4 regions of the Paenibacillus hodogayensis genome follow, and region 3 is predicted to be linked to each of the others. Evidence: riboswitches for the same ligand, from Rfam matches in the RefSeq annotation. Region 3 holds a riboswitch; each other region holds the start of a gene.

Region 1 (7,758 bases), on a different contig from region 3:
GGTATTGCGGGCTTGTCCGCTCGCCGGTGTCGATATCGCGGATCTCGATGACGAGTTGGCCGTAAAAGCCTTTGTTAGCCTGCCTTACTTTGGGCAAAACGAACAAGGCCAACGCCGCCAGCAAAGCGAGCAGCAGCGCTCCTCCGATCGTCAGCGACCACGGGAACGGCTTGCCGGATTCTCCCGAATCGGCGCCGGTATGTTGCGGACTCGCCGGCTGCGCGGCCGCGGCTCCGGGCTTGGCGCTGACGACCGCCGCCGCCGTTTCCCGGAAAAAGCTGGCGTCTTCGACCCTTACCTTCACCTCGTAATCGTGCGGCTCGGCTATGACGAATGAACCGGTAAATCCGCTGCCGCCGTTTGCGAGCGTAACCTCTTTCGTCTGTTTTGCGTCTATGTCAGTAAGCAGCAGCGTCGCCTTCACATTCTTGTACAGCTCGGCATCCGCTACCGGCTGGCCGTTAGACTGCAGGTTTGCGGAGATGCTGATCGTGTCTTTCGCCTTGGCTTTGGCGGGGATCGGCGCCATGACCAGCTCCAGATCGTAGTTGTAGACGAGATTGATGTTGATTTTATCCTGGCTGACGCCTTTTACATGCAAGGTCCAGTCGCCTTGCGGCGGCTTGAGCAGCTTGAGGAGCGAGTAGGTTCTCGATTGCGAATAGACAACCCCATCCGACGGAACTTTGCGCTCCTGGCCCGAAGGATCGAACAGCTTGACCTCTACCGGCTTGCCGGAAATGATCGATACGTTCGCCTCCATCACGTTGCCGTTCGGAATGGCGATCTTGACCTGCTGATAGTCGCCGTTTGCCGTCAGATCGGTCAGAGGCACCACCTTCAGCTTGAGATGGTTGGCGAAAATTTCGCTTAATATTTGCGGCAGCGTATCCGCCGTGCTGGTTATGAACAGCTTGCCGCCGGTTTCGCGGGAGATGCCCTCCAGCGTTTCCTTGCCGAGCTGTCCGTCGGCATTCAAGCCGATTGTGTAGATCGGAATGCCCAGCTCCTTCGCCTTCTTCACCGCAGCCTGCAGCTCGGCATCGGACTGCGCCTGCGTCCGTCCGGCGTTAAGCGAGTTGTTGCCGTCGGAGAGCAGCACGATCAGCGGGTGACGGTCGGGCTCTCGGCCCTTCTCCAAAATATTCACCGCTTCGGCCACGCCGACGGCAATATCGGTATACGGTCCGCGGGACAACTGATCGATAAAAGCTTTGAGCTCGTCCTTGTCTTTCGGCGAGCTGATCTTCAGCAGCGCCTTCTCGCGGACGACCTGATCGGTGTAGGAAAGCAGCCCGATTTTATCGCCTTGCACCGAGGCCATGTCGACGAACATTTTCATCGCCTCGTTGGCGACCTTGTTCCTGTCGCTGTCATTCATGGACGTGCTCGCGTCCATTGCCAGAACCGCGTCCATCTTCTGCTCCGCCCCGGCAGCCCCCGCCCGCGAGGAGGCCAGGAGCGTCAGCACCATTATTCCGCATAATAACAAAAACGCGTACCGCCGAAGCGGCATCGGTTTATAGATCATCGTTCGCACCTCCGGATTCGCTGGAGTAGTCAAAGCGTCCATGCACAGAGTACAATATAAAGTATATTACTCAATAAATTTACTATTTTCATAAACCTTATAGCAATCTCTTTTTATATCTCTACTAATATATATCTGCTATATATCTGCCATACTTGAAGACCCCTTTGCGCATTGCGATAGTTTCCAATCGTGTTCATTCCGACAGGAGGGTGATCCCATGATAACGTACAGCCTGCTTGCCGTCGCCGCCCTATTCGTGCTGGCCAGGTGGGTCTTCTTCTGGAGCTGTAAACGAAAGGCGATGACGCACGAGCAGATGGACGCTGCGCTGATCGACCGTCTGAATGCGGCGGAGGTGCCGCATGACCGTTAGACAGGCTGTCCAATTGCGCAAAAGCCCGGTCACCGCCACCGCCTTCGAGCGGCTGCGAAAGTGCGGACGCTGCGGCGCTTATTCCATATTGCAGGCCGACCGCTGCCCGGCCTGCGATTCTCGGGGCAAGCGGACCGCCATTGCCGACTATGCCGCGACCAGAAGCCGCCCCGGACCGTGGCTCGATATGCTCGGCGTTGTCGTGCTTGCGGCCGCGGCCTTCTACTTCGCCGGTACGTTGCTGGAGCAAGCTGCCGCCATCCTCGGCGGAGCGCTGCTCGCCGCCTTGCTGGTTATGCTTCGCCGCCGGTACAAGCCCTACATCGCGGCCCATATGCTGAACTGTATTCTCGTGCGGCATACGTCGGCTATCCGCGAAGGCTTGCAGGCAGACATGCAGCTTGCCGTGGCGGATATGAAAGCCGAGCAGCCCAAGGAAGCGTACGAGAAGCTGCGGGAGATCGGCTATCTGCTCCGGACCGATAAAGTGAAGGCTCGCAAGATCGCCTGCCTGAATCGGTTCCACATCCGCAAAGATATGGAGCTGGAGCTAGAGCAAGTCATGCCCGAAACGTTCAATGAGCCGTTCGTGCAGTATTTGTGGGAGGTGGTCAAAGTCAACAAGCAGCTTGTCCGGCCAGCCATTCTGGATTACGTGCTGGCCAACCGCTATCGGATCGAAGCGATGGAGAACGGCAAAGCCATTATGACTGCGGTCGCCGGCGCGGCTCTGCGCATGAAAGCCTATGTACAGACGTACCCGCATTTATTTGTCGAATACTTAGACGAATTGCCGAAAGAAAGGTTTCAACGACTATGCCGGCTTGTCGCCGACACGCCGGTCGAGCAGCGCACCCGCCTCTATCAAAAATGCAAAGAACGCGCGCAATCGCATTATGCACTCGATCCCGACTTTCAGCAATTGTTTTAAAGCCGGAGTCGTGAAGAGGAACTTGCATTACATGCCGCAATGCAAAAAGACTGCCAATTTACGGCAGTCTTTAGACAAATCCTTGCTTGAACGACCGGAAGGAAAGCGAGTCCCGTTCCCGCCGCCTGCCAGGATAGCCTCGTCGCTGCGGCTTCCCGGTCAGGCTAGCCGATGGCTTAACAGCCATTCATATAGCTCGGGGTTATCGTACGTTTCCGTCCAGCTGTTATGATCCGTATCCGGGTATACCGTCAGTTTCGCATTTCCCCCCAGCGCCTGGATCGGGTTAACCATATTCTCGGATTCCCGAATCGATACGACCGAGTCTTTCGCGCCGTGAAACGCCCATATCGGCAGATGGACCAGGCTTTTGGCGCGGTACGGTTCGCCCCCGCCGCAGACCGGGGCGATTGCCGCGAATTTATCGGGATAATCGCATGCAAGACGCCACGTTCCGTATCCGCCCATACTGAGACCCGTCAAGTAAATCCGCTTCGGATCGACCCGGAACGACTGCGTAATCCGCTCCAACAAAACAATCACCGTCTCCTGCTCCCTGCTCCAGTTCGATCCTTGCGGACATTGCGGGGACAAGGCAATAAACGGAAAACCCGGATTTTTTTCAGCGATCTTGGGGATGCCATGAATTTTCACCTTATCAAGGTTATCGCCCCTCTCGCCCGAACCGTGCAAAAATAAGAGGAGCGGCCACTGCTTCTCCGGCTCCGAATCGTACTCTTCCGGCAAATGCAGCAAATAGCCCATCTGCAGTTTCTTCGTCACTTCCATTTCCAGCTTATTCGCCGACTGTCCCATTCCCTCACTGCCTTTCCTAATACTATGATCCCGTACACTCTTCCGCGCTCTACGGTTCCATTCCGCACATCGTCCTACCAAGATAGCGGTTTCAGCAATTTTATATAAGTTGAACGAATGCTTGAAGACCGTTGCATTCCGCTTTTCCAAGAAGTTCTTTCGTTCAACTTATAGAATAGCAAATAGTTCGACGATTGAGAACCAATGTATCCTATCGAAAGAAGGTTTTGGTTGCAATCTCCCAGTTACTAGGACCTTCGGGCCAAATATCTCTTGATTTGCCCGAAGGATTTGATATAATTGAGTTGTAAAAGCTTTTCCCGATAACGGCAAACCTGTCGAAAGACAGCGACGCAAAGCTACAGGGCCTTCCTGACTCCCGTCAGATGGCAGCCAGCTACCGAACGAACATGCTTTTTTTGTGTTCTTCGGAACCCAACCGCTCTTCCAACAGCTCCATAGATTTAAAGCAGACTCTAACACGATAATGGCAAACCTGTCGAAAGACAGCGACGCAAAGCTATAGGGCCTTCCTGACGATCCGTCAAATGGCAGCCTAGCCACCGAAGGGAGTTTTCAGCATGCGCAAACTAGTGCTGCTTGCTATGGCGCTTTTCCTCCTCGCCCCCGCGCTCGTCGCGACGAAGGCGCAGGCTGCGGAAATCGGAGTATGGCTGGATACGAACCTGCTCGCACAAGGAGCGGTCACTGTCCGGTACGACGTCAAACCGCAAGTGAAAACGAAACTGACGATTGCCAAAGGAACTGATAAATATACTTATACATTGAAGGCCGGAGTGCCCGCCGAGACGTTCCCCCTGCAGATGGGCAACGGCGACTATACGGTCACCGTACTGGAGCAAATCAGCGGAACGAAATATCAAGTCGTCGGCGAGACCGTCGTTAAACTGGCGCTGACCGACAACGCGAACGTCTACCTGAACTCGGTGCAAAACGTCAATTGGAGCGAAGCCCGCGAAACGGTCCGGATCGCGAAGGAATTGATAAAAAATGCAACGACGGATGGCGAGAAGGTGCAGGCGCTTTATCAATACGTGATCGACAACGTGAAGTACGACGCTGAGCTCGCGGCCAACGTTCCTGCCGAATATATCCCGCAAATCGACCGTACCCTGCTGACGAAAACAGATATTTGCTACGGCTATGCAGCCTTGTTCGCCGGGATGCTCCGCAGCACGGGAATTCCGGCCAAGCTCGTTATGGGCACGACGGAATATGTGACCGCCTATCACGCCTGGAACGAAGTGTACTTGAACGGAAGCTGGGTCATCATCGATACGACGGTCGATGCCGGCCTGAACGGCAGCGCTACAGCTTTCGCCATGATCAAGGATGCCGCAAAATATACGGCAGCCAAAGTTTATTAACATCCCGATAACGCCAGTAAGAAGCCGAATCATTCATCACAATAGGCCAAGCCCCGGACATCCGCATCCAGGGCTTTTTTCGGCTTGTTGAGAAAATGTATAGTTTTTCGTACTATACTGCAATCAGTTCTATCGCTTTGCCTTTACAACGCCGACCATGCGCCTTTCCGCACCCGCGGGGACGGGCAGAGCCGAGCGCCTACGAACGGCGCAATACGAATTCGGGAGGTGGTTCCAAGACGGACTCGGTGCCGGCAACGCCATCATAATCCTACATAGCCTCGGCCGCAACGCCAACGCCGGCGTCGATTCTTGGAGGACATTCACGCTTTCACGAACGATGAAGTGTCGCTTCGCGAGCTGCACCAAGTACATTTCGAGGAGATTGGGAGACAAAAACTGAAAATGAAAAAAAGAATAAGTGGAATCATTGTTGCCTTGTTGCTTCTGAGTCAAACGTTGTTTGGCAGCCATATTTCGCAGGTATTTGCCGATTCGTCGGGGAGCGTAGGGGACTCCGTATACGGCTCCGTTTACAGTCCGGGCGCTGCGAGTATTTTGACCAAAGTGACCTTGACGGATGAGACGGGTACGGTGATCGACGCCGTGTATAACCCGGACAGTCGTCTGGACATCGGTGCGGCGATAAACCTGATCTATGACTGGGTATTGCCGAACGGCCACGGTTACAAGGCAGGGGATACGTTCACCTTCGATCTGCCGAGCCAGTTCGAGATCTTCACCGACATCTCCGCCCCGCTTACTTCCGGGCAAGGACAGGTCGGAAGCTTCACGGTAGACCGGAACGGCAAAGTTGTCATGACGTTCAACAGCTACGTCGAATCCCATTCTAACGTAAGCGGCAAGTTGGAGATCCGTACGGAGTTCAGTTCACAGACGGTAAAGGGCAACACGGAGGTCATCATTGCCGTGCCGATCCAGGGCGGCGTGCAGACCGTAATCGTCCACCTGAAACCCCCGGCCGGTCCGACTGCGGATAAGCAGGGAACGGTAAACGGCAAAAACCAGATCGACTGGACGATCAACGTGAACAAGGCGCTGGAAAAGGTCAAGCATGCGGTCATTAACGACCCGACCCCTGCGGGACTGGAGTTGATCCCGGGCTCCTTCCAGGTCTATCATCTTCAAGTGAACGGCGACGGCTCTGTCGCTCAAGGCGCTTCCGTCGGAGCGGCTGTGTATGCGGTCGATACGTCGAGCGGAACCGGCTTCAAGCTGTCTTTCCTTGACGAAACGATCAGCACCGCCTATCAGGTGAAATATTCGACCCGCATCGTAGGAGACCAGAGCAGCTTCAAGAACACGGCGGTCTTCTCCGGAGATAACGGAACGAACGCCAAAGCGGAAGCGACGGTAACGGTGCAACGCGGCGAGCTGCTGGCCAAATCGGTGGAAAAGTACGACAAGGAAACCGGTATCATCACCTGGGTGATCAAGTACAACTTCGGCGAAAAGTTCATCCCGCAAAGCCAAGCTTGGCTGAAGGACTCGTTCACGAACTCCCAGACGTTCGTCCCGAATTCGTTGACCGTATACAAAGGCACGACCGCCGATACGGTGCCAAGCGGGGCGTATACCGTTACGCACGCGACTTACGGCTTCACCCTGCAGTTCAACTCGGATATCGATTCGCCTTATACGATCAAGTATCAGACGAAGCCGATCAACCGCGTGGAAAAAAACGAAGCGATCGTCAATAAGGTAGAAACGCCCGGATCGACTCCGAAGGAAGGAAGAGTCACTCAGGAAAGCCAAGTGTTCCTGAAGCAAGCTAACGGCGCGAACTACAAAAACAAAACGACGTCCTGGAAGCTGACGATCAACGGCGACAAGAAGGCCGACGGCACGAAGTACGTTTTGGACGATGTCGTCATCAAGGACACGTTTACGAACGCCGGGCTGACGCTGCTGTCGAGCACGCTGGTGATCAAGAAAGGTTCGGTCACGTTGACCTCGCCTGCGGATTACGAACTGATCGCTCCGGCTCCCGACGCCGACTTTATCATCAAGTTCAATAAACCGATAGACGATACGGTCACCGTCACCTACGACACGACGTTTAACATCGGCCAAAAAACGGACAAAACGAAAAAGTTTATAAACAAAGCCGTTATGACGTGGAAAGAAGGCGGCGTCAGCAAAGGTCCGATCGAGAAAACGGCGGATTTCGACGCGGATACGTACACGAAGAATAACGGCACCAAAGACGGTACCTACAATGCGACTAGCAAGGAAATTACGTGGAATATCAAGCTGAACTATAACTTGGATCCGATCCCGGCCGCCAAGATCGTCGATCCTTTGAAGCAGGGCCAGACGCTCGTTCCGAATTCGGTCGAAGTGTTCGTGATGAACCTGACCGGCTCGGCCAACGGGGTATCGAAAGGCGCCAAGCTCGACGCCAGCCTGTATGACGTCGTCCTGCCCACCGAGGCGAACGGCAATACGCTGACCGTCGATTTCAAAGGAACGATCAACGCGCCGTACTGGATTACGTTCAAAACGACGCTGCAAGGAGCGCTGATCGAAAGCGAGATCATCAACAATGCTTCGCTCATAAGCGGCAACTCCCCTACGCCTTCGGCGGAGTGGACGGCAAAGGTTTCGGTGCCCAAAGGCGGCGTTTATGTCGGCAAAACCGGCGCCCAGAACGGAAATAAAATCGATTGGACGATTCGCATCAACGAAGGACAAT
Region 2 (7,758 bases), on a different contig from region 3:
GGCGGGGCATCTCCACCAAACGGGCGCATAACGATTACTGGTGTACGGATTTGACTGCATATATGGAAAAAGCGAACCAAGAAACGATCATTTTGGCACAAATCGAAACAAAGGAAGGGCTGCAAAACATCCAAGCTATCGCGGAAACGAAGGGCTTGAGCGGCCTGGTCGCCGGGCCCAACGATTTGAGCTCCGACATGGGCATCCCGATGCAGTACGGGCATCCGCTATTCCAGCAAGCAATCGGACGGATCTACCGTCATGCTTCAGACGTGAACAAGATCGCGGGAATTATTACGTCGGATATCACGCTGTTAATGCAAAGCCGACAGTTGGGGATGCGAATGCTTACCTGGAGCTCCGAGCTCGGCATGATCATGAAGGGCGCCGAGGCCGGTTTGAAGGAGCTAAATTAGTTAATCATTTTCAAGGGGGATTAAGGCAATGAATCTGAAACCAATATCCAGAAATATTCGTGTCCTCGTAGTACTGTTGGCTGCTTCTTCACTAACGTTGGGTGCATGCTCCAACAACGTCAAGCAACCATCAAGTACGGATGGAAAAGTAAGCGAGAAGGAAAAGCTTGCTCCAGTCAAGCTTTCCTTTTTCAACGGGGGAGCAACAGTATGGCCGGAAGACCAGTTCCGCACCTATATCGAGCAGCCGGTTCGTCAAAAATATCCGCATATTACAATCGAATACATCACCGGCACGGACAAAGATCTGGAAAATTTAATTACTACCGGCAATGTTCCGGATATTGTGACCAGCGGCCCGTCGAGCTTGTTCGGCTTTATCAATTTGGGCATAACCGCAGATATGACTCCGCTTGTAACCAGGAGCAAGTTCGATCTCGGAAGGCTGGAAGATCAGGCCGTTGATTTCATCAAGAAGCATTCCGCCAACGGGGAGCTGCTCTCGATCCCGGTTACAAGAGACAGCAACGTGCTATATTATAATAAGGACTTGTTCGACAAATTCGGAGTAGCCTATCCTACAGATTTCATGAGCTGGGATGAAACCTACGAGCTGGCCAAGAAGCTGGTGCGCGAAGATGGGGGAACGAAGTACAGAGGGTTCGATCTCCAGTTGAACACCTTTAGACATATGGCCAAATGAGCTTGTCTTATGTCGATCCGAAAACGGGAAAAACAGCGATCAACAACGATGGATGGAGAAAGCTGGTTGCACCTTTACAAAAATTTTACTCGATCAGCGGCAATGAATATGTAAATGCAGCGAATCAAGACGATTTTTTGGCGAACCGCTCTTTGTCCATGTACGCTACATTTAATATAGTGATGCTTCTCGGAAATAGCGCAGGACAAACGCTCAATTGGGATTTGGTCACACTGCCGACATTCCCCGATAAACCGAAAACAGGTTCAAGTCCGTTTCCTCAGCATATGCTCGTCACCGCCCAAAGCAAGCACAAGGATGATGCGCTGCGTGTTATTGAAGTGGCTTTGTCCGATGAAGTTCAATCTGCAAGAGGACGGAATGCGGGAATCGGAACCGTATTAAAGAACAAGAGCGTACAGGATGAATTTATGAAAGATGTAAGTGCCGCCAAGGCAAAAACGTATCGGCCTTCTTTAAACTGGAGCCTGCTGCGGCGAGACAAATATCACGCTACGATACGCAAGTCATATCCAGCTTCCAAAGCTCTTTAGGCTCCACGCTGCAAGGAAGTGTAGATCTGAACACTGCGCTCCGCGAAGCCGAAGAAACCGCTAACAAAAAGATTGAGGATGAGAAAGCCAAAGGCAAATAAGGCAAGTTAACTCGCTTCACATTTCACCTCGCCAGCGTTCAATAGGAGATAATTTTATGCCAAACAACATGGGAGCAAGCCGGCCGCTTGCGCAAAGCTACACAGTGGCGGCCCAGCTTGAGAAGAAGGCTCCGGATAGCTATCTGTTTTTCATCAGCACAGGGTTTGCCATGCTCCCTAGCGGGCATATGGTAGCCGGGGCGCCAATATTCAGAAGATTCTACAAAGGCGGGTATGAGGGACACGGTGTTGCGCTGTCTATTAGCAGGGATAAGGGACGGACGTGGCATCCGATCTGGCACTATCCTTCCGTTACGCCCTTGGAAATGGCGCTGTTCGTGCACGAGAACAGATTGTACATGCTGATCACCCCCCATACGAAAGACGGAGGCCGGATCTGGGTTACGGCAAGTGATGATGAAGGACTCACCTGGTCGGAACCGGTCGAGGTAATAAACGGGCCGTTTAAGTGGCTGGCGAGTCACCAATTGGCCATGACGATACGGGACGGACGACTGTTCTGGGCGGTCAGCGAGGAAAACATGCGGCTTGCGGTCGTATCCTGCGACCTGGGGGAAGGCTTGCTGAACCCAAATGCATGGCGCATATCCAACTTTACAGAAATGCCGATCCCCCCGGAGATTAATCCCGGCCTGTTTCCCGGACCTGACATGCGTTGTCTGGAGGGAAATGTCGTATCGGTTAACGGACATATTCGCGTAATCGCCCGCGCCGTCATCGACAGACAAGGGACGGCCAGTCTGGCGGCGGTCTATGATTTGAATATCGAGGACGGGAAATTGGAGCTGACATTCTCGCAATTTTATCCAGTGCCTGGAGCGCAATGCAAAGTCTATATCGTGTACGACGAACAGTCCCGGCTGTTCTGGATGGCATCCAATATTCCCGCCAATTCGCAAAAGTGGATCGATACCGCGCACCTTGGAAATCCGGGAAATGATCGCAGGTTTTTACTGCTCTGGTATTCCTGCGATGCGCTGAATTGGTTCCCTGCCGGATGCATCGCCGCCGCCGAAAAACTGACACAATCGTTTCACTATGCATCCATGGTGATTGACGGCGACGATCTGGCAATTATTTCTCGCACTTCGTTAAACTCCGGAAACGAACATGATTCCGAATTGCTGACCTTTCATCGAGTACGCGAATTTCGCTCGTTGGCGATGGACATTTTCCCTAAAGTTTGAAGTCCGAATAGCCCCACATGGAAGCCGGACAGGTTGATAAAGCTCAACCTGTCCGGCTATTTGCGGAAGATGATACTCATGCAAAGTGAAGTCTAGAAGTGTGGTGAACAACGAAAGCGGAGTCCCCTTCTTCTCACGCAGCAGAGTTATTCACCACACTTCCAGGCCAAGAACAGGCGCGGGAGATGAACGTTCATGAACTATATAGGTGTGGACATTGGCAGCAGCTTCATCAAGGCCGCTATATTGGACACGGGAAGCCGTCAAATTATCGATGTAAGGAAGCAGCAGACGCCGGAGCGTCTTCCCAACCCGGACAGGAACATCTATGAGGTCAACGTTTTAAGTATCGTACGCTCATTGACGACAATGATCGATGAATACGCCGGTAAGTACGGCCCGATCGTGGGGATTTTGCTCTCTACGCAAATGCACGGGTTTGTGCTGTGCGATGAATCGGGCGAACCGCTAACGAACTATATTTCGTGGCAAGATACGCGGGGTACGACCCCTTACGGGAATGCAACCATAAGTTCATTTGAGCACATTTCTGCAGTTATCTCCTCCGAGCAGATGGAAAGAAGCGGCACCCAGCTCAAGCCCGGGCTTGCCGCGTGCAATTTGCACCATTGGATGATGAACCATCGGCACGTTATCGAAAAAGACAACATTTATTTTTGCACATTGGGGTCATTTGTCATTTATAAGCTTACCGGCCGCCATACTTGCCATATTACGAATGCGGCGCCGACCGGATTTGCAGATGTAGAGCGGCGGGCTTGGAACTGGGAAACGATCCGCGCCGTAGGCTGCGAAAGCTTGGTGTTCCCGGATATATTGGACGAACAAGAAATTTGTGGCTATTACGACAGTGCTGGCGGAGGTATTCCCGTCTACCCGGATATTGGCGATCATCAGGCGTCGGTGTTGGGAGCGCTGGGGGGAGACAACGATGCGGCCATCGTGTCCGGTGGAACGGCCGGAATCGTCAGTCTCGTCTCGAATAAAGCAACTCGCGGCGACCACGAAAACCGCCCCTACTTCGGCGGCCAAACTTTAAAAACGATCACCCGTCTTCCCGGCGGAAGAAATCTCGATGTGCTCGTTGACTTCATCGCGGATATCGGCATATCCCTATTCGAAGCTTCACGATCACGCGCGGAAATATGGCAGGCAATTTCCCAAGCGGTTGATCGCCTCGATCCGTCCCGCCCTCTGGAAGCGCCTCGAGTGGAGCTTGGATTTTTCCAGGGACAGCAAGGGGTTCAACACGGCAAAATTGATGGAATACGGCCGGGCAACTTGACGGCAGGCTCTCTGTTCGCCGCCGCCTTCGAAAATATGGCCGACGTTTACATTTCCGCGCTGCGCAAGCTGATGGACCCGACTGCACCGATTGCGAAAATTTGGTTAACCGGCGGAACGATTCATAACAATGTTTTCATGAGAACGATTATGCAAGCGCGAACAGGCATCGAAACGATCCCGTCTCCTGTTCAAAACGAGGAGCTGCGCGGTCTCCTGCATCTCGCTCTGCGCATATCTGGTACATAATAAATGCACCCCTTAGCATTCATCGGATAACCCAGGGGTTTCTCCAATGCGTATTCTAAGGGGTGCACTTCAGGAACTGAGGTCCTTTTTGCCGAATGGCCCGGCGTAGAGGCTCCTATTTAGAAAGCCATCTATCGGAGACAATAATCTGGGGCTGCTGATTAAATAACCGGTACGTGAAAAAGCGGGGGGCTGTTAACGGTCCCCCGCTTTCTGTCTGCTTGTCGGGTAACGCTTACAAACGAAGGTCAGCCAATTACGTCCATGACCTGAACCGCGTCCGTTTTGCTCAGATCGATAAACCCGTCGTCCAAGGCGATCAGCGGGCGCGTCGGATAGTTCGGGTAGATAAGCACGATTTTGCCCCGCCGCCCGTCGGTCAGCCGCACATCGCTTCCGACCTGCGCCGCCATCAGACGGTTCAGAAACGTCATGCCGATGACCGAATCATACCGGTTGCTCACGATATCTTCGTGCAGGTTGCGAATAATTTGATAAAACGGCAGAGCAGGCTTGTTCGGACGATCGGTCGCCATCATCAAATAATCGTCGGCGAGCGCTACGATTTTGGCGAACGGATCGATTTCCGCTCCGTGCAGGCGAGCCGGATAGCCGCTTCCGTCCCCCCTTTCATGATGCTGCAGCGCCACCAAGGCGACGCGCTCCTCCACGCCGGACTGTTTCAGCAGCTCGTAGCCGAGGATCGTGTGCTGCTTCATAATTTCCTGCTCGTGCACCAGCAGCTCCGACGTTTTGTGAACGAGCGAACTCGGCAGCTTAATCGTGCCGATATCGCACAAGCTCGCCGCCGTGGCCAATGTCGACACCTCCGTCTCGTCCATACCGAGCCAGCGCCCCAGCACCGCCGACATGCAGGCGACGCCGATGCTGTGCTTGAACCGGTAGTCCTCCTCAGCCCGGAGATCGGCGAACAGCTTGTAGACGTTTTGGTTTTGGGTCGTTTGCATCAGGTCGGGCAGCACATGCTCCTCCACCTCGGTCAGCGGAATGATCCCGGTGTTCAAAATGAGCTTTTCGATGTCTCGCATTTTGGCATCGGTTCGCTTCATCATTTCTGCGGCGTCCGCCCGAGCCAGGACCGCGGTTACCGTCTTCCCTTCGCCGCTAGGCGCCGTCTCCCCGGCTCCCGACCGCTCGGGCACAGCCTGAATCGGCTCCGCCGCTGGATCTGAGAACGTTTTCTTTTCATCCAATTCCTCTACAACGATATCGAACAGGCTGATCTGAAATTTCTCCAGCTTGCCCACATGCGCCTCAGTTAATACCGTATTCTCGGGAATGAGCATCATACCCGTTGTGTTAACAATATTGTGCAGCAGTTTTTTCCCAACCAAATCCTCATACTGTTCGCAGCGCATTCCGTCCCTTCCTCCCTCATCCCTATGCGGTCGCCCGGCAAAAACCCGCCCTTATGTACCAGTTCCTGCTCTGCGCTGCCGTTTGAACGTGCCAGGACCGCCGCAAACCAAAAAAGCCCCACTTCATCGAAATGAAGCCGGGACGCCCTCCTGGACGAAACCGACCAGCTCTCAGCTTCGGCAACCCAGCCGCCATCGGTCCATGGACCCTAAGGCCTGTAGCTTTGCGTCCCTGCCTTTCGGCAGGTTTGCCGTTTTTTTTCGACTGTAGTAATCATCATAATCGATTTGGGTCATTATATCTATAGCGATTTCCATTTTATGATCAAATGGTTCCCGGGAACGGTCCCAAGGAACGACTAAGGACGCCAGGCGTTCAGCCATGGCGTCCCCGTTTTGGAGATGGTTCTCCTTTTTAATGAGCAACCTGATTGTAATTCATAATCCAGATCGAACCGAGCACGATCGTGACCAGGATGACGAGGCCAAGGAGGAGCGCCATCAAGTTCCAGCGCGGCTTCTTCTCCTCGCGCAGATGCATGAAGAACAGCAGCTGCACCGCAAACTGCAAAACTGCGGATACGAGCAAGACGACCATCGCCGCGGTACCCTGGAGCCAATGGTTCAATACGACAACGAGCGGGATAATCGTCAACACGATCGAGAGCAGGAAGCCGGTGACGTATGACTTCAACGACCCGTGCGACTCGTGAGCCTCGTGAGAGGCATGATGGCCCCCGCCGTGGCCTCCGTTAGGGCCTCCGGAATGTACGGAATGCTGCGCCATCTTACATCACCCCCATCAAGTAAACGATCGTGAAGACGAAAATCCAAACGACATCGAGAAAGTGCCAATACAAGCTGATCACGTTCACCTTGCGCTGCGTCACCGGCGTAATGCCGTGCTTGCGCAGTTGGAGCATAATGGCGACCATCCAGACGAGACCGATCGTTACGTGCAAGCCGTGCGCCCCGACGAGCGTGAAGAAGGCCGACAAAAATGCGCTGGTTCCAATCGTAGCGCCCTCGTGAACGAGCTTGACGAACTCCGTCACTTCGAGCGAGATAAAGGCGAGCCCGAGCAGGGCCGTTACCGCCAGCCAGCCGATCAAGCCTTTGCGATTCCCTTTGTTCATGGCCAGAACGGCCAGGCCGCTCGTGAAGGAGCTGGTCAGCAGGATGAACGTTTCCGCGATAATGCCGGGCATCTCGAACAGCTCTTGCGCTGTCGGTCCGCCGCTCGTATTGTTGTGAAGCACCACGTACGTGGCGAACAAAGTGCCGAATAAGATGCAGTCCGTGATCAGGAACAGCCAGAAGCCGAACATCCGGAGCGATTCCTGATCGTGATGGCCCTCCTCGTGGCCGTGGTGGCCGTGATGACCCGCGACCTGGGTATGGGCTTGATTGTGACCCGCGTTTGCCATCAGACCGTCCCCCTCATCTCGGCTTCCGTCCGAATCACTTCTTCCGCCGGTATATAGTATTCGTTATTATAGGTAAACGAGTGTACGAGCATGCAAACCGCCACGCCGATCATGCCGGGAATCGCCAGCCAGAGCCAGTTGAATACGAAACCGAAGCCGGCTATGAACCAGCAAAACGATTTGATGAACGGAATGCCCGAGTTGCCCGGCATATGGATCGGCTCGATCGGCGGCACCGGCGTCGGCGGAAGGCCTTGCTCCCTGCGCAGCTTCTCCTCCCACCACGAATCGCGCTCGTGCACGACCGGCACGGTGGCAAAGTTGTAGGCCGGAGCCGGCGAAGGAATCGACCATTCGAGCGTACGGCCGCCCCACGGATCGGCAGGCGCCTTTTGCATAAATTTCATGCTGTGTAC
Region 3 (7,758 bases):
TCCATGTCAATCGTTCCCGTTTTATTTGAAGGGAAAGAACGTACAAGGGCCATGATGCTGTGGGGAACTGTTAATATGATAGGAATTCCATTGGGGCCGATCGTCGGGGGGCTGCTGTTAAAGCATTTTGAATGGGGATCCGTATTCCTGATTAACGTTCCATTTGTTATTGTGGGTCTATTTTCCATTGCATTTCTTATGCCGGAGTCGCGAAGTGCCGATGCACCAAAAATTGATTATTTGGGCATCCTAACATCCGGTATTGGTCTGGGCGCCATTACTTATGCTTTTATTAAAGCCGGAGAAACAAGCTTAACACATTCATCCGTAGTGACTACGTTCTTGATTGGACTTGTTATCCTGATCGGGTTTATTGTATGGCAACACCAAACGAAGCATCCGCTCATCCAGCTCTCGTTATTCCGTTCTTCAAGCTTTACATGGGGAACTATTTTGTCAACGGTTGTGAATTTCGCTATGTTTGGATTGCTCTTTTCGCTGCCGCTGTTTTTTCAGGCTATTCAAGGTTCCGACACACTGGGAACCGGCCTACGGCTTCTGCCCTTAGTTGGCGGCTTAATTGTAGGCGCTCAGGTTGCCGACAGTATCGCAGAGAAGCTGGGGAGAAAATATCTTGTCGCACTTGGCTTCTTGGTTATGGCGATCGGGATTTCCGTCGGATCACTGACCGGCCTGGAAAGTTCTTACCTATTCGTTGCCTTTTGGATCGCGATTACAGGTATTGGCCTCGGGCTTTCCCTTCCCACATCCATGGATGCGGCCCTTGGTGCTTTATCTGCCGAACGAAGCGGAGTCGGTTCTGCTTTGATTATGGCATTGAGACAAGTTGGCGGAACGATCGGTATCGCTATTCTGGGAACCATCATCAATAATATCTACATGAAGAATCTTGACCTTCCCTCCTTTTCGGCAGATGTCGTAGAAAAGGTTGAACATGGTGTATCTGTCGGTGTAGCGGTAGCTAACCAAATGCAGTCGGACTCGCTGCTTCATGCCGTCAGAAATGCCTTTATTACTGGCATGGGCTCCATGTTGTTGGTTTGTGCAGGGATCGCATGTGTCGGTGTCATTCTATCCTTGATTTTTCTCCCCAGGAAGGATTCTGAACGGTCGCAAGTCAAGGAAGGAACCCTGTTGTAGCTATTCACAGTGGGAGTAACTATGAAGGTGGCAAAACTGACCGTAAGGCAGTGACGCCAAGCCACGGATCTTCTCACTATTAAAGTGATGACTGCCGGGCTACCTAATTTGCCAAACACGGCCTATAGGTCGTGTTTTGTTATATCCCAAGCATAAGCGTTGCAATTTGATTGACTTGCATCTGGATGACCAGATAGATCGACCAACATACGAGCTCGCCCCTTGTGTTGGGGCTGAACGACGGGTATAATGTGATTAATCAATTACTAACGAAAGGAGCTTGCTATGGTTAGGTCGAAAGGACAGGACCGCAAGGAGGAAATCCTTGAGGCAGGTTTGGAGGTATTCGCCGAGCGCGGATACTATAACACCACGACAGCCCTTATCGCAGAGAAAGCCGGGATTTCTCAACCGTATGTGTTTCGTTTCTTTACGACGAAGGAGGAACTGTTCATCGCCGTTTTGAATCGAGCGTTTGACCGGATCCTCCAAGCGTTTAAAAATGTCGAGTCGAGTCCGGAGCAACTGGACAACGACATGACCAAAGCCTATGAAGAATTGTCGGTCCAATATCCCAATGAGATCGCTTTGCAGGTGATCGGTATTGGCATCACTGAAGAAACAATCCGGACGGCAACCAAAGAGGGGTTATCCCGCATCAGAGCTTATGTCCTGGAAGAGTTTAAAGCAGCAGGCATACCCGATGCAGAAAAAAACGCAACGACTTTTATCGCGATGGGCATGATGTGCAACATTTCGTACTTTTTGGATCTTCCCGAGCTGTTTGCGTTCAACAAAAATAAATAACCGTCCGAGGGTTATTTATTTTGCAACAAAAGTAATTGATTAATCAATATCTATCTGCGGGTCGTTTCCATTGATGGGAGTGATATCCCGGGTGCAGGAGTCATTCAGGAGCAAACTCTTCCTATCGGAGCAAAGGCAATCATTAGAAAAAATTAAGAGAAGATTAACATATATTTTATTTTTGTCCTCTAAAATGTATCGTACGTAGTTGTACATGTATATCTCCAAGTAGCAACGATTCGAAAATGAATTGGACGTATCTCTGTCGCTTGCAGAAATGAAAGGATGTAATTATGTATCAAGGAAAGCTACGAAAAATCACCCTAATACTGTTAGCCTTATACACCATTTTGACCTTCTATTTTATGTATATAGGCTTCAACAGAGCTTCTTTTCTTCAAAATGCTAGCATGCGATACAGTCTAATACCTGAAGGGATTCCTTTACACTTTCCAATGGGAAAGGACTTTCGACTTTGGTTTTTTGAGTTGGGCAACTTTGTAGCATTCATCCCTTTTGGAATGGTCATCCCACTTCTGTATCGTTGTCAGTTCATTCGATTTATAACCTTATTTGTTCTGTCTATTACGATCCTTGAAATTGTACAAATGCTTTCCCGTTTAGGATCCTTTGATATTGACGATATCATAATTAATACATTAGGGGCGGCGGTAGGATTTTGGGCACAGCGGTTAGTGCGCCGTGATCGTGATAAATGTAAAGGGATCTATCGAATCGTCTTAACGGCCATTGTACTTTCGATTGGAGTCATTGCTATTGTTGGTGGTATTAATGATTATTTGGAAAAGGGAGGCGGTGAAGTCGTAGCCCTGAATGAACTTGCCTTAAAAGATGGGTCTGTGCTGTGGGATGAAACCCTCTTAAGCTTTACTTCAACCCGAAAAAAAGTGGAGCCTCAAATCAATGTATACAGTAGAAAAAATACAAGAACTAACGAGTTTACGTATCTTTTAAATGGCAAATATACAAGAATAGCAGGCAATGCCGCAATACCAGATGATGTCATCAACAGTGCAAGCAATGAGAGAAGTGACATCATGTTTATTGCAGATGGCAACGAAATTTATTCATTGGGTTTATCGGCTAACAGTGAATCGAATCAGCTTACGTTTCAAATCCCTTTAAACGGAGCAAATGAACTTACCATTAAATTAAGGAATGATGACCCAAATCCGACTACCAATGTCGTGATGTGGGACATTACGCTTACAGAAGTAAACAAGGGACAAATGATTATAAATCGTATTAAAGAAAAAGCAAGATCGTTATTCTAAATGCAAAAGTCAGATCGTTTATTGACATTGATCGATCGTTCGATTATATTTTGAGAATGAAAACTAAATCGGAAAGCAAAGTGAACCTTATTTATCAGGCTACGATTGAGCTTCTCAATGAAAGCGGCCTTTCTGAAATTTCCATATCCAAAATTGCTAAAAGGGCGAATATCTCTTCTTCGATCATTTATTTTTATTTTGAAAGCAAAGAGGATATGCTGATCAAATTGTATTTTCTGCTCAAGGATCAAATGCACCAGCTCATGTTCCATGGTGTAACAGAGAGTACGCCCGTAAAAGCGGGGTTTGAGAATATTCTGCGAAATTATTCAAATTATATCTTACATCATAAGGACAGTTTTTTGTTAATGGAACAGTTTATCGGCTCACCCTTTATACGTAAAAACTGCAAGGATCAAAATGGCGGCGTGTTTAAGCCGATGTACCCTTTGTTTGAAAGGGGAATTAAAGAAGGCTTGTTTAAGGATTTGGAAACGAATCTATTGGTTACATACTCCTGTATGCCTTTTGTCGAAATGGGAAAAGAGTATTTAAACGGGACGTATGAGTTCAGTTCAATAAATATTGAGAAAATGATTCAAATGAGCTGGGATGCTATTAAAGTATAATCAGCTCTTTCATTTCATTTAAATTGATCGATCGTTCGATATATTTTTTAACGTATTTTGATCGATCGTTCGATAAATTTTAGGGGGTGGTTTTCATTTTTGCAATCGAATTTTCAAGGTCCGGATTCTCGTAGGGGGAGAGGTAATCCAAAAGAAGAAACTAGCTTTCAAACAATAGATTCGACACAAAGGGGAACAATTCTTACATGAAGAACTACAACTGGATTATTTACTTGCTTGCATTGGGCGCAACCGTGGTCGGTACGGCCGAATCCATTATTACAGGTATTCTGGACATGGTTGCCACTGATATAAATGTCTCTATTGGCTTGGCTGGACAATTGGTTGCCATGTATTCTATAGCCTACGCGGTAGGAACGCCGATTCTGATCGCACTCACTTCAAAAATAGATCGGAAAAAGCTGCTGTTCCTGGCACTTCTTATCTTCCTTATCGGTAATGTCATCGCTGTCCTGAGCCCTAACTTTACTATATTGATGATATCCCGTGCTATTTTGGGTGTGAGCGCGGGGGTGTTCGCGGTAGTGGCTTTGGGGATCGCCGCACAAATTGCTCCTCCAGAGAAAAGAGGAAGTGCGATTGGCACGATCTTGATGGGTACGAGTCTTGCGCTCGTTGTCGGCCTTCCTGTTGGAACCTTAATCGGTGAATATATGGGGTGGCGCTGGATCTTCGCGATTCTTGGAATGATCACCTTCATTCCTATTATTGCGATTGTAAAAGCAATACCTGAAATGTCTGGACAAGAAACGATTCCTTTATCCAAGCAATTGGCTGTTCTCAAAGATTTCAAAGTAATCAGCGGCTTGTTAGCTTCCTTGTTTTTTATTACCGGTTATTCCGTTGTTTCCACATACATTGCGCCGCTACTACGCGAGAATGCTGGCCTCAATAGCAATACCATTAGTCTCGTCTTGCTTGGCATGGGTTTAATGGCCGTTGCTGGAGCTCGTGTTGGAGGCTACGGCGCTGATAAATGGGGAATAGCTCCCACACTGATTGTCAGTCTATTGATTCATGGGATTGCCTTGTTCTTCCTCCCGATCGCTGCGGTTACTTTTGTAGGAGCCATGTTTATTCTTGCACTCTGGATGCTTGGAGCTTGGACAACTGCTCCTGCACAACAGTTCTACCTGGTAACTATGGCTCCCCAATCAACCGACATTATACTGAGCTTGAACTCATCCGCCTTCCACCTTGGCGTTGCCCTGGGTGCAGCTTTGGGCGGAGTGGTAGTAGAGCGGTTAGCCTTATCGTCGATTGGCTGGGTTGGCGGTTTAGTCGTCATACTTGCTACTGTATTTGCAGTGATTTCTATATTAAAGCGTAATGATTAAGACACTTAAATGCACCATATAGCAGGACAAAGAATGATTCGTTATACCGAAAAGTGTACAACAAGCGATCCCGATCCGCACTATTTGCCGGACGGGATTTTTGCTGTCGGCAACAAATTCTCAAAGTCGGTTCGTTCATGCGCGGGCGTTCGCTTCATATCCACTCAGACAATTTCAGATAATTCTAAGATATTTCTGCCAAAATGTTTTGATAAATTGGTAACGAACCCACATTAAGGGGAGATCATCATGTATACCATTTATCTTGTAGAGGACGAAATTAGTTTAAATCAGCTTATTTGTTCATACATGCGGCGGGAAGGCTGGAATGTCGTGCCCTTCACGGATGGCGGGGAAGCCAAAACTGCGATTGCGCAAGAGCCTCATCTTTGGATACTCGATATTATGCTGCCTGGCATGGACGGTTATCAACTGATTCGCGAAATCCGGAAAGCGAACGAGTCCATCCCGGTCATCTTCATTTCTGCGCGGGATTCCGATCTGGATCGGATTAACGGCCTGGAGTTGGGCAGTGATGACTACTTGGCTAAGCCATTTCAGACGCGTGAACTCATCATCCGTGTCCGCAAGCTGATGGAGCGAGTTTACGGAAAAATACTTCAAACTGGATTTGCTTCGCCTCTCGCCCATGTCGAATATCCGCCTTATACGATTGATAGACAAGCCCGCATTGTGAGGGAGAATTCGGGACAAGAAGTGGAGCTGACTTCCAAGGAATTTGATCTATTGCTATATTTTGTGTCACATGCCGGACAGGTCATGCAACGCGAACACATTTTGAATGAGGTTTGGGGCCGGGATTACTTCGGCACAGACCGCGTAGTGGACGATCTTATTTGGCGTTTACGCAAAAAAATGCCGGAGCTGCGGCTGGAACCCTATACAGCCTCGGTTATAGGCTGGTGAAAAGATGAAACATTGGCCTTTGGCAATCAAAATATGGTTCGTCTTCGCCTCTTTGTTGTTATGCATGTTCTTGACTGTGGCCTTGGTTCTCCCCTATTTACTAAAAAGCTTTTTTACCGAGCAAATCTATGGGATGATTCGGGATTCTCAGCAGCAGTTAACCTTTGTCCAGGAAATCGTTGGCAAGGAAGGGGCGAAGCTCAACTTCAGGGAAGGCGGCGTTTTGGAGATAGCATTGCCCCTGTCAACGGATCAAGCAGCGCCGAAAGACGATAGCATGGCCGGGCGATTTGAAAAAACGCAGCCGACCGGATACATTGGGGGGCCAATTATCGGCCATCTCATATTGGTGGAAGGAAAGCCGTACTTTTTAAACCTTGATAGGGACTTGCCCGATACATTAACCAAGCGACTGGAGCAGGAAGCGGCCGTGCAAGTCAAGGAAGTTGAGACGAACTCAGTCCAAGTGGAGGGACACACCCTTTTTTACTCCATCTCGAAAACCATTAATGGCGGTTCCGGCGTGCTGATCTCCTATGCATGGGCCGAGTATCGCAATGAGATGGTTGGAACGATGTTCCGCAATTTGCTCTTGTTCCTCATCGTGCTGCTGCTGCTTAGCTCGATTCCTTGTATCTGGCTTGCTCGGTATTTGTCCAGACCGCTCTCCCGAATGGAGCGCCAGGTGAAACGAATGTCAGAGGGCAACTGGCATGAACCGTTCGAATCGGGACGAAGGGATGAGATCGGCAGGTTGTCCCATGCCTTCGACGAAATGCGCCAGCGGCTGCTGCGCCAAGATGAGACGCAGCAAGCGCTGCTGCAAAATATTTCCCATGAATTAAAAACCCCTGTGATGATTGTTCGTAACTATGCTCAGTCCATCGTAGATGGCATTTACCCGAGAGGATCATTGGAGGGAAGCGTGGACACCATCCTGCAGGAAACCGACCGGCTTATGGAGCGGGTGTACGAGTTGTTATCGCTTAGCAGGCTGCAGTACGTTTCTTCGCGCGAGGTTCCCCACCAATGGTTTAACGTCGATGACGTGGTTCAAGAAACGGTGGAGCGGCTGCGCTTCCGTCGGCCGGAGATTCATTGGGTTGTTGAACCGCCTTCTTGGCGCATCCATGGAAATGTTGACCAATGGCAGGTCGTGTTTGAAAATCTGCTGGACAATCAAATTCGCTATGCCCGTCAACAGATTTCGATTACGGCTTCTGTGAACGATTCCCTGATGCGGATCATTGAAATCCGCAATGACGGACCACAACTGGAAGCAGCACTGCTAGAGCGCCTGTTTGAGCCGTATCGTACGGGCTCTAATGGTCAGTTTGGGTTGGGCCTTTCCATCGTCCGGCACATATTAAATAGCTATGGGGCACAGATCGAGGTGAGCAATGAAGAATCCGGCGTCATCTTTCGACTGATGCTTTCCGAGGAGGACAGAGAATGAAGAGCGAGGCGATCCCAAGTACCTTCAGCCACCGGATCGCACGGTTCTTCCGATCGGAGGCAATCAGCGCCATCTGGCTGCTGGCTCCGAGCTTGGCGGGATTTGCCATCTTCTATCTTATTCCG
Region 4 (7,758 bases), on a different contig from region 3:
TCTGGTCGAGCCGAATATCCCGTTCATCTTCAAGGAGAAAAGCGACAAGCGGCTGATGCGCAAGGAAGCCGCCGGAGCTCTCGAGAAGCTCGTCGCCGCCGCCAAGAAGGACGGCGTTCCGCTCGCCGGCGTGTCCGGCTACCGTTCACAGGATACCCAGAAGACGCTATTCGCCAACTATGCCAAAAAGGACGGCGAGGAAGCGGCCCGCAAATACAGCGCCGTTCCCGGACATAGCGAGCACCAAACGGGCTTGGCAATGGACGTTTCGGGCAGCGACGGCAAATGCGCCGCCTCGGACTGCTTCGCCGGGACGAAGGAAGCGAAATGGCTCGCCGAGCATGCCGCCGAGCACGGCTTCGTTATCCGTTATTTGAAAGGCAAGGAAGAGATCACCGGCTACCAGTATGAGCCTTGGCATCTTCGCTATGTCGGCGTCAAGATGGCCAAAGAAATCGCCGAGAAGGGTCTCACGCTGGAGGAATATTTGAAGCAGGCCGTCCCTGTGTCCAAATAAGAAGGAAACGCAAAGAGCGCTGCGCCGCCGTTACAGTTGGAGGCGGGTAGCGCTCTTTGTCATTGTCGGAAGATCAACCCCGGCTATTCGGTTCCCGACCCAAGACGGGAACGGCTTACGACTCCGCCGGGGAGGCGTTGTCGTAACGGTTGCGAAGCGCAGCCGTCATCTGCTCCAGCTCGGCCATCGACGGCTTGTCCGGATGCCTGCCGATCGTGCCGCCCCATTCTGATAGCGTGACCGCTAGCGCCCGCATGAATGTCCGTACGGTCGCGCCGCGGCCGCCAGCCTCGTTCAACGTCGTCATCGTCGCCGGGTCCACGCGCGGCGCGTCCAGCTCCGGATCGCCCCCGGTCGCTACTTCATAGAATGAACGGATCAGCTCGCCGCGTCGGAACGCATGCCCTTCGGCCGCGACGAATGCATTGACGATGAACGCTTTCGTCTGCCGGCGCTGCGAAATGCCGCACAGCTTGCGACCGTTTACGCTGACGTCGTATTCCCCGGGACAGTAGGAGCCCGCCACTTCTCCCTTGAACGCCTCCATCCCGAGCTTGTCCAAGCTTTCGCGGATCAGCGCGTACATCAGCTCGAAGTCTTCCTTGAACTCCAGACGGCCGTCCGGATTCGGCATGACGATCGAGATATTGACGATCCCCGGATCGAGCGATACCGCTGCGCCTCCCGAGTTGCGCACCCCGACCTGGTAGCCTTGCATCTTCAGCCATTCGATCGCCCGGTCGGCGTGAGGCAGCCTCCGGTCGCGAAGACCGAGCACGATAGCCTTCTCGTGACGCCATATATGGACGAACGGAACTGCGCCCTCGCCGACTTTGCGGCACAGCAGCTCGTCATACGCAAACGGAAACAAAATATCGCCTACCAGCGTGTTGTCGCCGGAATTCTGAATGTAAAAAGGAGACGGTATCCGTCCACTCATGTCTCTCATCTCCCCTACTCGCGATTTCGCGAAAATCAGTAAGAGAATACCATGAAAATGGATTTAGTTCAACGCCGCGGGTCCCCGGACGAGGCCGCCACTCTACCCTACGACGGGATAACCCTCTTCGCCTTTACGAATCGCTCCTTCCAGCGCGTGTCCAGCTCCGATACGATAACGCCGATGCCGGTCCGGTATGTGTGCAAGATTTTATTGTCGCCCACATAGACGGCCACGTGCCCGATCCGCTCCACCCCCGTGTTGTTTTTGCGCTTGGGCGTCGTAAAAAACAGCAAATCTCCTTTGCGCAATCCGTCCAGCCCGACTTCCGTACCCACATCGCTCTGCTGGCGCGAGTTGCGCGGCAGCTTGATGCCGTTTTGCCCGAAGATGAAATTCATGAAGGACGAGCAATCGAACGTATCCGTTTGACCGAGCGACGCGCCGAAATCGTACGGCGTCCCCATGTACTGCATGCCCAGCAGCGCCACCGCATCGGCACGCCGCTCCCAATTGGCCGCCCCTTCTCCGGCCGGCATATACTTGTAATGCGGGTAGTTGCCGTTGGAATCTTGCTCGCCGGCCAGCGGGTCGTCTTCATTCTCGGCGGTAATAATCGCCGTTTGCGTCTTTTCGTTCCACTGCACTTTGTACCCGAGCGATTGCGCGGCCAGACGAAGCGGCACGTAAGTCGTTCCTTTGTAATTGAGGCTCGACGGAAGCTCCGTGTCGCCGTCGGCGTAAGGCTTGTCCGAGCTGTAGGTCTGCCCTCCGACGATCCAGCGGAACGGCACGGCGTCCAGTTCGACCTTCATCGTCCCGGAAGCGAGCGCGATTTGCGTCATAAACGAAAGTCCGGCCAACCCTGTCAATGTATAAGCGATCCATTTGCGCATCGAGCTTCTCCTCCGCTGCGTTGATTGGTGATCTTATAACGGTTCGGATCGACTGGCGGGTTTCGGGCAGTGAGTCAATTGGTACATATAACCAAAAAGCGCTTGGGGCGCAGGGTTATTTTATATACATAAACGTATATTATATTAAAAAATATTTGACAAAGCGGCGCCGATCTTTCAATATGAAAGAAAAGGCAGCTTACAAACTCGATCAGGGAGATGTCATCGTCATGAAACTACTCGGAATATCCGGAACGATCATCGGAGCAAAGACCGGCATTGCCGTCCAAAGCGTGCTGGAAGAAGCCAAGAAGCTCCATCCGGAGCTGGAAACGGAGCTTCTCGATCTGAAGCAATACAATGTGCAATTTTGCGACGGACGCGATCCGTCCGCCTACGACGGCGATACGCGGACGGTTATCGATAAAGTGAACGAAGCCGACTTTTACGTCATCGGCACGCCCATATTTCAAGCTTCCCTGTCCGGCCCGTTGAAAAATTTGTTCGATCTCATTCCCGTAACGGCTCTCACCAAAAAAGTCGTCGGCTTCGTCGCCACCGGCGGGACGTTCCAGCATTACCTCGTTATCGAAAACCAGCTCAAGCCGATCGCCGGCTATTTCCGCTCCTATGTGGCGCCGAGCTATGTGTATTTGCACGACAGCCACTTCAACGAGCGCCGGGAAATCGTCGATCCTGACGTGACGGACCGGATCGGACGGCTCGCGCAGGAGCTTCTGCATATGCATACCCGCCTGAACGGTTAAAACGAACGCGGCAGGCGGCGCGAAAGGGGGACACAACCGATGAAGCTGAGCGTGACCGATGCGGCCGTGTTTTGTTTTTCCAAGGAATGGGGCTTTCGCGAGGGCGAGCATATTCGCGTATACGTCCGCTATGCGGGCGGAGGTGAAGACCCGTACGCTCTCGGCATTATGAGCGGCAAGCCGATGGATGCCGGCCTGGAATCGAAGGCCGGAGGAATGACGTTTTTTATGGAAGAAACGGATCTGTGGTATTTGGAGGAGCGCGATTTGACGCTGGACGCCAAAGGCGAAGATATTTTTTTCCATCTGTCCGATTTAAGCTAGGCGCTTCGGAAGGTGGATGGGAAGAGACGCTCGGTGTTGTCGCCGGCGTCTCTTTTTTGGCATGTCCTTTATATTAGGCCGCAAGCGGCGGCATCCCGGAGAGGCAAAAAAAGCTCCGCATATGACATGCGAAGCTTGTCTGTAATGATCTATGCCGTTAGCGCGTCCGCTTGGACGAGACGCGTTCCTGCAGCAGCCGATACAGTTGAATGACCGAATCCTGATTTTTGTTGAACCGGAACGAAATTTTCGTTTCCCCTTGCCAATAAAAAATAAACAGGTTGTTTTTGCGGCCGATGACCAGCTCCACTTCCCATTTCGAATCCGTCAGCCGGTATTTGTCTTTGTTGAAAAACAGCTTGGGCCCGTCGGGCGTTTCATACATACCGAAAAAATCGTCGCCCAGTTTCAAATAAAAGCCGCGCTCGGTCGAGTCGAGCCTTTCTTCCATGACGCTATCGCTCCTTTGCTTCCGTTCGTTAGCATTCTTTATGCGAGCTTTCCCGTTCCCCGCAAAAAACAAAGCCCGAACAACAAAAAAACTTCAATCGGTTCGTTCGGCAGCTGGCTGGCATCGTTTTCGGTCAAGGCGACCTACGACTTTAGCCCCTTTAGCTTTGCGTCCCCAGCTTTCGCTAGGTTTGCCATTATCGGGAAATTTCCTGAAGTTTCGACGGCTATCAATCGACTCCTATTCATAGGATAATAGAGGACCTTGCTCTATACATCCTACTTTGTACCTATCTTTCAACCAGTACCATGCCTTTATACATAGCTCAAAAGCGTCACAAAACAACCGGACGGCAAACCGCCCGGTTGTTTCTGCTTCGCATTTTCATTGAACGAGCGCGGTCGTGACTCCGATCGAGGATTAATGCTCCTGATGCGGCTCTTTGATGACGAGCACGGGAATATTCGCATGCTGCACGACATGATGACTGACGCTGCCGAGGAACCATTCCTTGATCGTATTCAAGCCTCTGCTGCCGATGACGATCAGATCCGCCCCGGTTTCGGAGGCGCACTCCAAGATCGATTCGGCCGCATCCCCCTGCAGAAGCGTATACGTCACGCCCGGCAAATCGGTTACGCGAGCCTTCGCTTCGTCCAGCAGCTGCTCGGAGCTGGTCATTTCTTCGAGATCGGTAACGACAGGTGCGACAACCATCGCCTCGCCAACGATAAAATTCGGGTATTGAAACGCATGGGCCACCGTCAAATGCGCCCCGGGCGTCGCGCGGACCAGGCTTACCGCCCGATCCAAAGCCGATTGGGATTGCGGAGAGCCGTCATAAGCGACGAGTACGTGTTGGAACGGCATGGTCGAACACCTCTTCTATACGAAATTAGGTTTCTGCCTACAGTATATCATTTGCACCTTTATTATTCATACCCTTGTCTGACCGGTTTGAACCACCGGCATAGCGCGCGAAAAGCCGGACGCTCCTTGTGAGAAAGCCATTACTTGCCGGGAAAGATTTGGTATAATAAATAAGTCAGACTTCTGTTTGAAAAGAGCATCCATTCCTAAGAATGACCTTGCCAATCGAACATTTCCCAACGGGAACTTGTTTTGAATAGCGAAGTCGTTCCCTCACCTCATTTCACTTCGCATTTCCTTGAAATCCATTCGTTCAGCATATATAGACCAAGAATAAGGGAGTAATCCGATGAAAACGAACAGCAAGCACACCCCCGCGACGGCACCAAAAACCACACGATCCGCCAGCCAAGCCGCATTCGGCTCCGAAAGCGCGGCCAAGCCTGCCTTCGGAACGGGAGCCTCCTGGATCACGGCTCAGCGGACGATGGGCAACCGTGCGGTCGGCCGCATGCTCGAACAAACCGTTATGCGTCGCGCGGAGCCTCTCATGCCTATCTCTACGGCATCGAATACGGCCGTTCAAAGACTGATGAGCGAGGACAGCTTCAAGAAGCTGACAAAGGTGGATTACCGGATTCGCTCTAAAATCAAACCGGTGGACAAAGCTCTGGCCAAATACAACGCCACCGACAAATCCGATTATGTGAAAAGAGACGCGCTGCTTGATGACATACGCATGCACTGCGAAAACTACCTGGCCCATCCGAAAGCGCATCCCGACCGGATCGCGGGGGTTCAAACGCTGCTTGGACAAATCGACCGCGAGAAGGAAGTCTACGTCCCGTTGGCCGAAGCATCCGCAGCAGCAGATCCGAAAACAAGGTTCGCCAAATTGTGCGAGGGGCAAGACGCGCTCTTGGCCATCCGTGACAGAGAGGCCCTCGGACTTGATAACATGTCGCTCGATACGCAAATCATGAGCTGTCTGGAAGAACTCAAAGCCGTGCCTGGCGCAATCGACGATATTCTTCAACAAGAGCTGAACCAGCTATTGTCCATTATGAACGCCCCGGATACGCCCGACATTACGAAGCGCGTTCTGGCAGAAGTGCTGAACAATGCCGATAAGGTCCATATGAAATCTCATTTGCCGGGCGCCAGGCTGACCAATCAAAAGGAGAAGGATGAAGGTATCGGGGAAAAGTATGTCGTCAACCATCGCTTAGTCGCTCCGCTCGGCACAACCGAACGTCTGGGCTCGTTGGCGCACGAGCTAACCCACGTTTCGGTCTCGGAGCAGTTCGATAACTCTCAGCTGTTCTTCGCTTTCCCCCGAGATGCCAGCGACGACGAGGTCATGGATCTGGTACATAAGCGCCATGGCGATCTGGACGCGCTGCTCGGGCTGTTGGATCGAACGGTGTTCACGGGAGAGCAGATTGGGCTGTTGAACTCGAAGCTGGAGTACCCGCGCAAGTACGGAGGAGACGGCGTACGCCGCTACATAGGAAGTTTTTTTACGGCCAAGAAAATAACGGCCGAAGAAAAGGTGAAGTTCGAAGGTCTTGTCGAAAAAGGGATGGACAACTCGGTCATCGAATTCGATACGGTCATCAATCAGATGCTGATCTACATGCAGCAGTGGAAAGTGCCGCAAGATAATCCATTTTACGAGAAATTGAGGTCGGTCGCGGAGGATGCTTACGCCCATCGGACGGGCGGCTGACAAAGAGCAACTGCCGTCAAGAAGCTGCCGGCCTAGCGTCGGATCATCGTCTCGTACCTACGCTTGGTACGCAGCTCCGGCCACCTCTAGCATATCGCCGCATTCGCAAAGTTAATTTTAGTTAGAATCGTGCTGTCTCGCTTTTCTCCGGAAGGCGCTCGGACTCATCCCGACCCGTTTGCGGAATTGGTGCAAAAAATGGTTGTAGTTGGCAAAGCCGACGTCGAACGCCGCCTCCGAAGCGTTGCGGTCCGTATAGGAAAGCAGAAGCTCCGCCTGCCGCACCCTCATCGTATTCAACGTTTCGACGATCGAGTGCCCGGTCAGTTCCTTGAACAGATGAGAGAGCCGGGAGGGCGATAGTCCGACGGCTTTGGCCAACTCTTCGATCTTGAGCGGCTCGCGCATCCCCTCGGACAGCAGGCGCAGCGTCTCCTCGATCCGCGGGTCCAGCGGTCTTCTGAGCCGCTGCGCCAGCAGCAGCACGATTTCCCGGACGGCGTTCTCCCCAAGCTGCTGCCAATAAGGCCCGCGTTCCCCGATGTCGCGCACGGCGCGCTGCAGGGCGCCGTATACCCGTGTGCGCACCGAGTCGCTTTCGATACGGTGCACGATCAAGGGGCGGTCGGGCAGCAGCCCCGTTTCCGATAACCGGGCGGAGAAATGCGCCCACACGAAATGCCACCTCTCTCCCCGAACCGTGCCATAATGCTGCGGATTCCCCGGCGGGATCAGCACCATATCCCCCGCTTCGCACACGCTTCTTGCGCCTTCGGAAACGAAGAAGCCTCTCCCCTCGATCGTGTACGTCATCAACCAGTCGTCCCGCCCGTGAGGGCGCTGCACCGCGTAGCTGTCCGGTTCATCAAAATGCCCGGCGATGAACAGCCCTTCGTCGCCGCCGTTTCCGCCATTCCCTCCAGCATTCCTTTCTTCATACGCGAACCGTCCCAATCCGCTTTCCCGCCTCTCTACCGTTCGGCTGCCGCACAGACAGCGTGTCTCTTCCTTATAGGATACTGTAATAAAGGCTTGGGGAACAATGGTTTCCTGATCAATCCAGCAGAATCGTGTGATATTTCGGCACAAATGCGAATTCAAGCCGCACCCGTTCCGCCGTATGATGAAGCTATGTAAGCCGAATCGTTACGATATCAGGAGGAATGCCCATATGTCCACCGTGCCGAATCAGTTAACCCCGCAACAAAAACGCCGTTTTGAGGAAGACGGCTATCTACTCGTGAAAGGACTATTCGACCCCCTG

What was found. Region 3 has a riboswitch for cyclic di-GMP ahead of ABD796_RS29920 (TetR/AcrR family transcriptional regulator). Riboswitches for the same ligand answer to the same signal wherever they lie in the genome.
Region 1: another riboswitch for cyclic di-GMP. It lies ahead of ABD796_RS06490 (transglutaminase-like domain-containing protein); the one in region 3 lies ahead of ABD796_RS29920 (TetR/AcrR family transcriptional regulator).
Region 2: another riboswitch for cyclic di-GMP. It lies ahead of ABD796_RS06360 (HD-GYP domain-containing protein); the one in region 3 lies ahead of ABD796_RS29920 (TetR/AcrR family transcriptional regulator).
Region 4: another riboswitch for cyclic di-GMP. It lies ahead of ABD796_RS04400 (hypothetical protein); the one in region 3 lies ahead of ABD796_RS29920 (TetR/AcrR family transcriptional regulator).

Annotation. Positions count from the first base shown of each region.
Region 1 is NZ_BAAAYO010000002.1:194,341-202,098, forward strand. Features, by position in the region: gene ABD796_RS06470 (vWA domain-containing protein) at 1-1,531, opposite strand, end outside; gene ABD796_RS06475 (hypothetical protein) at 1,752-1,907, shown strand; gene ABD796_RS06480 (hypothetical protein) at 1,897-2,838, shown strand; gene ABD796_RS06485 (carboxylesterase family protein) at 2,998-3,654, opposite strand; cyclic di-GMP riboswitch class I at 3,973-4,059, shown strand; cyclic di-GMP riboswitch class I at 4,134-4,222, shown strand; gene ABD796_RS06490 (transglutaminase-like domain-containing protein) at 4,236-5,042, shown strand; gene ABD796_RS06495 (collagen binding domain-containing protein) at 5,448-7,758, shown strand, end outside.
Region 2 is NZ_BAAAYO010000002.1:153,546-161,303, forward strand. Features, by position in the region: gene ABD796_RS06335 (HpcH/HpaI aldolase family protein) at 1-416, shown strand, start outside; gene ABD796_RS06340 (ABC transporter substrate-binding protein) at 445-1,119, shown strand; gene ABD796_RS06345 (hypothetical protein) at 1,116-1,673, shown strand; gene ABD796_RS06350 (exo-alpha-sialidase) at 1,831-2,982, shown strand; gene ABD796_RS06355 (sedoheptulokinase) at 3,178-4,536, shown strand; gene ABD796_RS06360 (HD-GYP domain-containing protein) at 4,785-5,915, opposite strand; cyclic di-GMP riboswitch class I at 6,092-6,178, opposite strand; gene cyoD (cytochrome o ubiquinol oxidase subunit IV) at 6,331-6,702, opposite strand; gene cyoC (cytochrome o ubiquinol oxidase subunit III) at 6,704-7,342, opposite strand; gene ABD796_RS06375 (cbb3-type cytochrome c oxidase subunit I) at 7,342-7,758, opposite strand, start outside.
Region 3 is NZ_BAAAYO010000014.1:418,898-426,655, reverse strand. Features, by position in the region: gene ABD796_RS29925 (MFS transporter) at 1-1,161, shown strand, start outside; cyclic di-GMP riboswitch class I at 1,181-1,268, shown strand; gene ABD796_RS29920 (TetR/AcrR family transcriptional regulator) at 1,447-1,968, shown strand; gene ABD796_RS29915 (VanZ family protein) at 2,262-3,263, shown strand; gene ABD796_RS29910 (TetR/AcrR family transcriptional regulator) at 3,344-3,892, shown strand; gene ABD796_RS29905 (MFS transporter) at 4,099-5,250, shown strand; partial or broken gene ABD796_RS29900 (response regulator transcription factor) at 5,497-6,185, shown strand; gene ABD796_RS29895 (HAMP domain-containing sensor histidine kinase) at 6,182-7,633, shown strand; gene ABD796_RS29890 (carbohydrate ABC transporter permease) at 7,630-7,758, shown strand, end outside.
Region 4 is NZ_BAAAYO010000001.1:1,109,486-1,117,243, forward strand. Features, by position in the region: gene ABD796_RS04375 (M15 family metallopeptidase) at 1-517, shown strand, start outside; gene ABD796_RS04380 (lipoate--protein ligase family protein) at 633-1,457, opposite strand; gene ABD796_RS04385 (C40 family peptidase) at 1,565-2,353, opposite strand; gene ABD796_RS04390 (NADPH-dependent FMN reductase) at 2,584-3,120, shown strand; gene ABD796_RS04395 (HesB/YadR/YfhF family protein) at 3,160-3,444, shown strand; gene ABD796_RS04400 (hypothetical protein) at 3,602-3,895, opposite strand; cyclic di-GMP riboswitch class I at 4,001-4,100, opposite strand; gene ABD796_RS04405 (universal stress protein) at 4,316-4,765, opposite strand; gene ABD796_RS04410 (hypothetical protein) at 5,115-6,494, shown strand; gene ABD796_RS04415 (helix-turn-helix domain-containing protein) at 6,612-7,448, opposite strand; gene ABD796_RS04420 (phytanoyl-CoA dioxygenase family protein) at 7,666-7,758, shown strand, end outside.